Regions from separate parts of the Paraburkholderia lebeckiae genome, predicted to be linked through region 2. Evidence: predicted binding sites of a transcription regulator. Region 2 holds the regulator's gene; the other holds the start of a gene.
What was found. Region 2 encodes FNR, which switches genes on or off when oxygen is low (the NO sensors DNR and NnrR bind a similar motif). Its sites were predicted from a motif close to TTGATNNNNATCAA; they were not measured.

Region 1 (4,134 bases), on a different contig from region 2:
AGTGGCAACGGCCCGGCACAGCGCGCAAGCCGCGCAGCCCTCACCCTTGCAGCAGCATCGACGATGATCCACGATCCAAACGACTCCGGTCTCCCGGACGACTCCCCGCCCCCCACGGGCCCAGCCGACCAGCCCGCCGGCAACGAGACGAACGACGTCGACGGCACGCCGGGTGCAACGCCGGCAGACACGCTTCATCACCGCCGCATCCGCAGCTTCGTCACGCGCGCGGGTCGCGTGTCGACCGGCCAGCGCCGCGCGCTCGATGAGTTCGGCCCGCGCTTTGTCGTGCCCTATGCGCCACAACAACCCGACTGGACCAGCGTGTTCGGCCGCGAAGCGCCGCGCGTGCTGGAGATCGGCTTCGGCATGGGCGCCACCACCGCGGAGATCGCCGCGCACCGTCCCGCCGACGACTTCCTGGGCGTCGAAGTCCACGAGCCCGGCGTCGGCGCGTTGCTGAAGTTGATCGGCGAGCAGTCGCTGACGAACATCCGCATCATCCAGCACGACGCGGTCGAAGTGCTCGAGCACATGATCGCGCCCGACAGCCTCGACGGCGTGCACATCTTTTTCCCCGACCCGTGGCACAAGGCGCGCCATCACAAGCGCCGGCTGATCCAGCCGAAGTTCGTCGCGCTGCTCGTGTCGCGTCTGAAGCCGGATGCGTATCTGCATTGCGCGACCGACTGGCAGAACTACGCCGAACAGATGCTCGAAGTGCTCGGCGCCGATCCGCGGCTCGAAAATACCGCCGACACCTACGCGCCGCGGCCCGACTATCGTCCGGTGACGAAGTTCGAGCGGCGCGGCCTGCGGCTCGGACACGGCGTGTGGGATCTCGTGTTCCGCAAGCGCGGCGCCGCGTAACGCGACGGGACGGCAAGCCAACGAAAAAAAGGTCCGCATACGCGGACCTTTTTTTCATCGCACGGCAAATCTCAATCGGCCCAGCTCAACCCGCCGCTATAACCGATCAGCAGAATCAGCAGGCCAAAGCCGATCCGATACCACGCGAACACCGTGAAGTCGTGCGACGCGACATAGCGCAGCAGCCAGCGGATGCAGACGAACGCACTGACGAACGCGGCCGCGAAGCCGAGCGCGAAGCTGCCGAGCGCATCGGTGGTGAGCAGGTGCCAGTCCTTGTACAGCTCGTAGGCCGTCGCGCCGAAGATGATCGGAATCGCGAGAAAGAATGAAAACTCGGTCGCGGCACGGCGCTCGATGCCGAACAGCATGCCGCCGATGATCGTCGAGCCCGAGCGCGAGGTCCCCGGAATCAGCGCGAAGCACTGCGCGAGGCCGACTTTCAACGCATCGAGCGGGCTCAGATCGTCGATGCTGCGCACCCGCACCGCCGCATCGCCGCGCGCGCGCTGACGCGCCTCCGCCCACAGGATCACGACGCCGCCCGCGACCAGCGCAAACGCGACCGGCACCGGTGAAAACAGCGCCTCCTTGATCGACTTCTCGAACAGCAGGCCAAGCACGATTGCCGGAATCGTCGCAATGATTACGTTCAGCGCGAAGCGGAGCGCCTCGGGCTGGCTCGGCAGCCCCACGATCACGTTGCCGATGCGGCGGCGAAACTCCCAGCATACGGCGAGAATCGCGCCGAGCTGGATCACGACATCGAAGGTCTTCGCGTGCTCGTCGGAGAAATCCAGCAGACTGCCGACGACGATCAGATGCCCGGTGCTCGACACCGGCAGGAACTCCGTCAAACCCTCGACCACGCCGAGAATCAGCGCCTTGCAAGCCAGTAGCCAGTCCATCCGTGCCCCTTATCGCGGTAGGTTATTGCAACGAAATGGGGCCGCACGGTCATGACTGGCATGCGCGGCCCTCGTGGCCGCGCATGCCAGTCATCTTTCGACGATCTGCACGCGTATGCCGTTTGTAAGGATGGTGATTGTACCGGGTTCGTAGTTGGCGCCGGCAAATTGCAGTTGCTCGGGCTTGAACGTGTAGATCGGATAGTTGGTTAGCAATTGGGTCGCGAGCAGCGCCGCGGCCGCGTTGATCTGCTGCGTGTACATCTGCGCCTCGCCGCTCACACTGACGTTGTCGACACTCGGCGACTTGAGGATCACCGAACGGCTCGCCGCGTCGTATGCAAGTTCACTCGACAGCGTGAACACGCCATCGACCGGCTGCTGCAGGAACGGACTCGCGAAACGCGCGTCGAGCTTCACCTGCACGCGGTTCGCATCGGGCAGCATGCCCACCACCGGATTGCTCAGCGCAACATCGAACACCTGCGACACCGTGCGCTGATACGGGAACTTGCGCTGCACGGCCTCCTGCACCTGCTTCTGCGAGAACGTGTAGTGCGACGGCATGAACGGAAACGTCGGGCTCGCGCAAGCCGCGAGCGACACAGTGATGCCAAGCACGCTGCAGCCGGTCAGCGCAGCGCGCAGAAAGCGGCGCCGGGCCGGCGCTGCGGGTCGAGTCATGCGAAATCTCCTGTGGAAGCCCTTGCGGACATCGGCTTGCGTTGACGGGTGTGGTCAGCGACGGCGTTTACCGCATGCCGCGCGTCATGGATGGGATGCCGGTTGTGTTTGCGCCTCGAGTCGCGTGAGCCACGCGAGCGCTTCGCCGCGATTCGCGCCACACATCTCGAGTTGCGGCTGCAGACCCGAGCAGCACGCGGGCCGCTCCGGCCGGCCGAAGATCGCGCAGCGCAGATCGTCACCGAGTTGCACGCAGCGCACGCCCGCCGGCTTGCCGTTCGGCATGCCTGGAATCGGGCTCGAAATCGACGGCGCGATACAGCACGCGCCGCAATCGGGACGGCACGCGTGAGCGTCCATCCGTGCACTGTTCAACCTTTGATCCACGTCATCTTTCCTGAACTCAAACCTTGGCAACGTGTTGCCAGACCCGCATTGTGCCACTGCCTGTCCGCGCGACCTCTTTACACAATCGGGTCCCGCGGGCACGCACGTAAGCTCAAAGCTGCTGACTGACCATGACACGCGGCACGCTGCGAGAGCCGCCCACCGTCCGATACCGCTCATGTCCCAAACCGACACCCTGTTCCGCCCCGACCTGCTCGCGCGCTACAGCGCGAACGGTCCCCGGTATACGTCCTATCCGACCGCGCCGCAGTTCCGCGAATCGTTCGACACCGCCGACTATCACCGCGCGGCCGCCGACCCGGGTGCCGCGTCGACCGATCTGTCTCTGTACTTCCACATTCCGTTTTGCGACACCGTGTGCTTCTACTGCGGCTGCAACAAGGTCGTGACGAAAAATCGCGCGCATGCGCGGCCGTACCTTGAGCGGCTCAAACACGAAATCGGTTTGCAGGCGGCGTGTTTCGATACACAGCGGCCCGTATCGCAATTGCATTGGGGCGGCGGCACGCCGACGTTTTTGTCGCATGACGAGATGGCCGAGCTGATGGCCGCGACGCGCGAGCACTTCAAACTTCTGCCCGACGATCTAGCCGAATATTCGATCGAGGTCGATCCGCGCGAGGCGTCGCCCGACACGGTCGCGCTTCTGCGCCGCCTCGGCTTCAACCGGCTGAGCCTGGGCGTGCAGGACTTCGATCCGCGCGTGCAGCAGGCGATCAATCGCATCCAGCCGTTCGAGATGACCGCATCGGTAATGCAGGCGGCGCGCGCGCACGGTTTTCATTCGATCGGCGTCGATCTGATTTACGGGCTGCCGCATCAAACCGTCGCGAGCTTCAGCCGCACGCTCGACACGATGCTCGAACTGGCGCCGGACCGGCTGTCGGTGTTCGCGTATGCGCACATGCCGCGGCTCTTCAAGATGCAGCGCCAGATGGATCCCGCGACGCTGCCGTCGAGCGAGGAGCGGCTGGTTCTGCTGCAACGGGTCGTCGAACGGCTGACTGAGGCGGGCTATGTGTACATCGGCATGGATCACTTCGCGCTGCCCACCGACGAGCTCGCTCGCGCGCAGGCGCAGCGCAGGCTGCATCGCAATTTCCAGGGCTATAGCACGCGGGCCGAGTGCGATCTGATCGGTTTTGGCGCCTCGTCGATCGGCAAGGTCGGCGATGTGTACGCGCAGAACGCGCGAGAGCTGCCCGCTTACACCGACTCGATCGATGCGGGTCGGCTCGCGATCGCGCGCGGCATCCGCCTGTCC
Region 2 (4,134 bases):
ATGAATCTGTTCCCCACGACCGATCCAGCGCGACACCCACGCCGTCATCCTCGATATCGAGCGACACGATGGAGCCCGCGCAGGTCATGTCGATGCGAACGCGCCCGGCCTTGGCGTGCCGCGCGACGTTCGTCAACGCCTCCTGAACGATGCGAAACAGCGCCGTCGCCGCGAATTCGCCGCACACCGGCTCGGCCGGTTCGAGATGCACGCTCGAGCGCACGTTGTAGCGTTTCGTGAAGTCTTCGGCCAGCCAGTCGAGCGCGGCGGCGAGCCCGAGGTCGTCGAGCAGCGGGGGCCGCAGATCGGCGGCGATACGCCGCAGCGAAGCGGCCATCCAGTCGATCTGCTTTTGCAGTTCATGCGTCTGCGCGGCCAGCGGCTCGGTGTCGGCCTGGCTTTTCAGCTTCGCTTCGAGCAGCGCGACGCTCATTTTCAGCGCGGTCAGTCGTTGGCCGAGATCGTCGTGCAGTTCGCGCGCAATACGTTTCTGCTCGTTTTCGCGGGCGATCTGCACGTGCGTGGATACCTGATTCGCGCGTTCGAGTTCCGCGAGGCGCATACGTTCGGTCAGGTCGCGCGTGATCTTGGCGAAGCCGAGCAGCGCGCCCGACGCGTCGTGCACTGCGGAAACGACCACGTTGGCCCAGAAACGCGAGCCGTCGCGACGTACGCGCCAGGCCTCGTCCTCGGCGCGGCCTACGGCTGCGGCGGTTTCCAGTTCGCGAGCGGGCTTGCCGGCCGCGATGTCTTCCGGGGTATAGAACTTCGAGAAATGCTGGCCGATGATTTCTTCGGGCGTGTAGCCCTTGATGCGCTGTGCGCCGGAATTCCAGCTGGTCACGCGGCCGGACACGTCGAGCATGAAGATCGCATAGTCCTGAACCGCTTCGATCAACATGAAATAGCGATCCTCGACGGGCACGTCCGACACGGACGCCGCACCGGTGAAGCAGGAAGACTCGCCGCTCGACAGACCCATCGCTCCTCCGGGCGGTCACGCAAGGCCGCGCACCGCGATGCACCGAGTTATATCAGTTCGGGAGCGCTTGTTCCACCCGGCATGTCCCGCGAACGAACGTGAGGCGAGCGTCGCGTCGGCGTTCAAACCCGAGCCAGTCCTTCCGCGTCTTCGATGCGGATCGTTTTGCCGTTCGCTTTGACGAGGCGCTCGCGCTGGAACTTCGAGAACATCCGGCTCACCGTTTCGAGCTTCATGCCCAGAAAGCAGCCGATTTCCTCGCGGGTCATGCGCAAATGAAACTCCGCCGCGGAAAAGCCGCGCGCCTTGAAGCGCTTCGACAGATTCAGCAGAAACGTCGCGACGCGCTGTTCGGCGGTCATCGTGCCGAGCAGCATCATCTGGCTCGATTCGCGCACGATCTCGCTGCTCATCATCTGATAGATGTGATGCTGCATCGGCTTCATCTCGCGACAGATCGCCTCGAGCTGCGCGAACGGAATGATGCACGCGACGCTGTCTTCGAGCGCGATCGCATCGCAATTCTGCTTGCCCGCGCCGATGCCGTCGAGGCCGAGCGAGTCGCCGGCAATCTGGAAGCCAGTCACGTGCTCGCGGCCGTCGCGATGCATGACCACGGTCTTGAACGACCCGGCGCGGATCGCGTAGATGCTTTGAAACGCATCGCCCGCGCGATACAGCGCATCACCGCGTTTGATCGAGCGCGTCGAGCAGATCAACGTGTCGAGTCGGCTCAGTTCGTCGGATGTCAGCTCGGGCGGCATGCAGATCGCGCGCATCGCGCAGGTCGAGCAGCGCGGCGCGGCGTGGCGTGCCGCCGCGGTGCGTGGCACGACGTGGATCGGTACGACGTGCGAAGTGCGGGGCGCGTCGTGGCGGGGTTCACAGACTGCGGCAACTTGCATGATCGGCTCCTGGCGGTCAGACCGGATGCGCACGACGCGCATACGCAATCGCTTCGATGGCACGGCAGGCGAGTTCGAACTCCGAGGTCTTGTCGAAGAAGAAGTCGGCGCCCGCCGCTTCGCACGCTCGGCGAAACGCCGTCGCGCAATGATTGGTCAACACGATGCTGACGATGGACGGCCGCACCCGCGACAGCGCCGCGAGCAGCAGCAGATTGGTCTTGCCCGAGAAGCACGGGTCCAGCACCGCGACATCGGCGCGACTCGCGACGATGTCGTCGAACGCGTGCTCGACGCCGGCGGACTCGCCGGCGATTTCGATGCCGGGAATCAGCGCGATCAGGCGAGCAAGCCGGCGCCGGACCTCGGTCGCATCGTCGACGAGGAAGACTCTCGATAAGGTGGCTGGCGGGGCGGTGTCCATACCGACCAGTATTGGCGACCTCATCTCAGAAATATATCGGCGGGGATTTAAGCGGCGCTAGGAGTTCGGGTAATGTTGTAGGAATATTCCTAGTGCATGGCTGGCGATGGGGTATGTAGCCGAGTGCGAGTACACGGCCACTTTCGACGTGACGGCTTCGAAGGTCGCAGGCATGCAGTTGATTAAGTAATCACGGAACAAGCCGATAAAGACCCATTGACCTGCGTCAAGCCGCGCGACGGCACCGCTTCGGTTCATGCCAGCGCTTTCACAGGGAGTCCAACATGTATGCACGAATTCTGGTTGCGCTCGACGACAGTCCCAGCGCGCAGCGCGCCTTTGCCGAGGCGCTGAAGCTCGCGAAGCTGACAGGCGCCACGCTCGAAGCCTGCTGCGTAGTAGGGCACGGCAAGTGGTCGGACAATGCCGATGTGGCTTTCGAGCCGGAACCGGCGGGCGCGGCGCAAGAATTCGCCAGCCGCGCGCTCGATGCGCCGCGCGAGCTGATGCGCGAGGCGCAGGTGCCCGGCGGCGTGCGGGTGATCGACGCGTACGCCGAAAGCGTGTCCGCGGTGCTCGCGCGCGTCGCCGACGAAATCGAAGCCGATCTGATCGTAATGGGCACGCACGGCCGCCACGGCGTGCAGCGCTTTCTGCTCGGCAGCGTCGCGGAGTCGCTCGTGCGTGCGACCGACAAGCCGGTGCTGATCGTGCGGCATGACGAACACGGGCACGCGCGTCCCTGAAGCGCCGCGTCGCGGAGCCGTGGCGCGATCGCGTGGGAGCGGCCGCGCAGCAGCCCGGTTTTCGCGGCTCAGGTGAGTTCGTTTTCGGCGCAGGCCGGGACTGACTGATCGCGCGTCGCGCCGTTCGCGTGCGCGGGAACCATCAGCACCGGGCAGCTGGCGCTGCGCAGCACGCGCTCGGCGACGCTGCCGAGCATCAGTCGTTGAACACCACGGCGGCCGTGCGTGCCCATCACGATCGCGTCGGCGTGCCATTCGAGCGCCGCCTCGACGATGCGATGCGCGACGTCTTCGCCGGTGATCGCGGCTTCGACGCTGCGGGCCGTGCCTTTGATCCCGCGCGCGGTCATCCGGCTCTGGGCATCGGCCGCGATCCGCTTGCCTTCGTCGATGAAGGCGTCCTGGATCACGCAAGGGTCGAAGCCGGGCGCGTCGTAGGCGATGACGGGCACGTCGATCACGTACAGCGGCTGCAGCTCGGCGCCCGATTCGGCGGCAAGGGTCAGCGCGGCGTCGAACGCACGGGAGGCGGTGTCGCTGCCATCGAGCGCGACGAGCAGGCGGTGAAACATGGCGGACTCCTTTAAGCGCGCACTTCAGTGCGACAACAGCACCGGCACGGTCATCGACTCGAGCATCGTGCGCGTCGCGCCGCCCAGTACGACTTCGTGCAGACGCGAATGCGCGTAGGCGCCCATCACGATCATGTCGCAGCCGAGGTCGGCCGCCTGCGACAGCAGCGCGTCGCCGACCGGCGTGTCGTCTGCGACGCTCAGTTCGCGCACGTCGATCTTGACGCCGTGGCGCGCGACGGTGAGTGCGATGTCGTCGCCCGGAACCGTGTCGCGCGGCGGACGATCGGCCGACGAATGAACCGTCAGCAGTGTCACTTTGGCCGCGTGCGCGAGGAACGGCAGTGCGTCGTGGATCGCGCGGGTGGCTTCGCGGCTGCCGTCCCACGCGACCAGCACGTGGCGGCCGGGTGCCGCGAAGGTGCCGCCCGACGGCACCAGCAGCACCGGCCGCCCGACCGACAGCACGACGTGCTCGACGAACTGTTCGGCGACGAACGCCTCG

Region 1: hemN (oxygen-independent coproporphyrinogen III oxidase) is a predicted target of FNR. The motif match lies at 2,841-2,854, and genes of this name have one in related genera.

What each region holds. Positions count from the first base shown of each region.
Region 1 is NZ_JACHDK010000025.1:55,744-59,877, forward strand. It holds gene trmB (tRNA (guanosine(46)-N7)-methyltransferase TrmB) at 64-870, shown strand; gene HDG39_RS29770 (undecaprenyl-diphosphate phosphatase) at 942-1,778, opposite strand; gene HDG39_RS29775 (DUF1439 domain-containing protein) at 1,869-2,462, opposite strand; gene HDG39_RS29780 (YkgJ family cysteine cluster protein) at 2,547-2,822, opposite strand; gene hemN (oxygen-independent coproporphyrinogen III oxidase) at 3,028-4,134, shown strand, end outside.
Region 2 is NZ_JACHDK010000004.1:214,106-218,239, forward strand. It holds gene HDG39_RS10145 (PAS domain-containing sensor histidine kinase) at 1-982, opposite strand, end outside; gene fnr (fumarate/nitrate reduction transcriptional regulator Fnr) at 1,105-1,887, opposite strand; gene HDG39_RS10155 (response regulator) at 1,904-2,311, opposite strand; gene HDG39_RS10160 (universal stress protein) at 2,596-3,057, shown strand; gene HDG39_RS10165 (universal stress protein) at 3,126-3,629, opposite strand; gene HDG39_RS10170 (universal stress protein) at 3,654-4,134, opposite strand, start outside.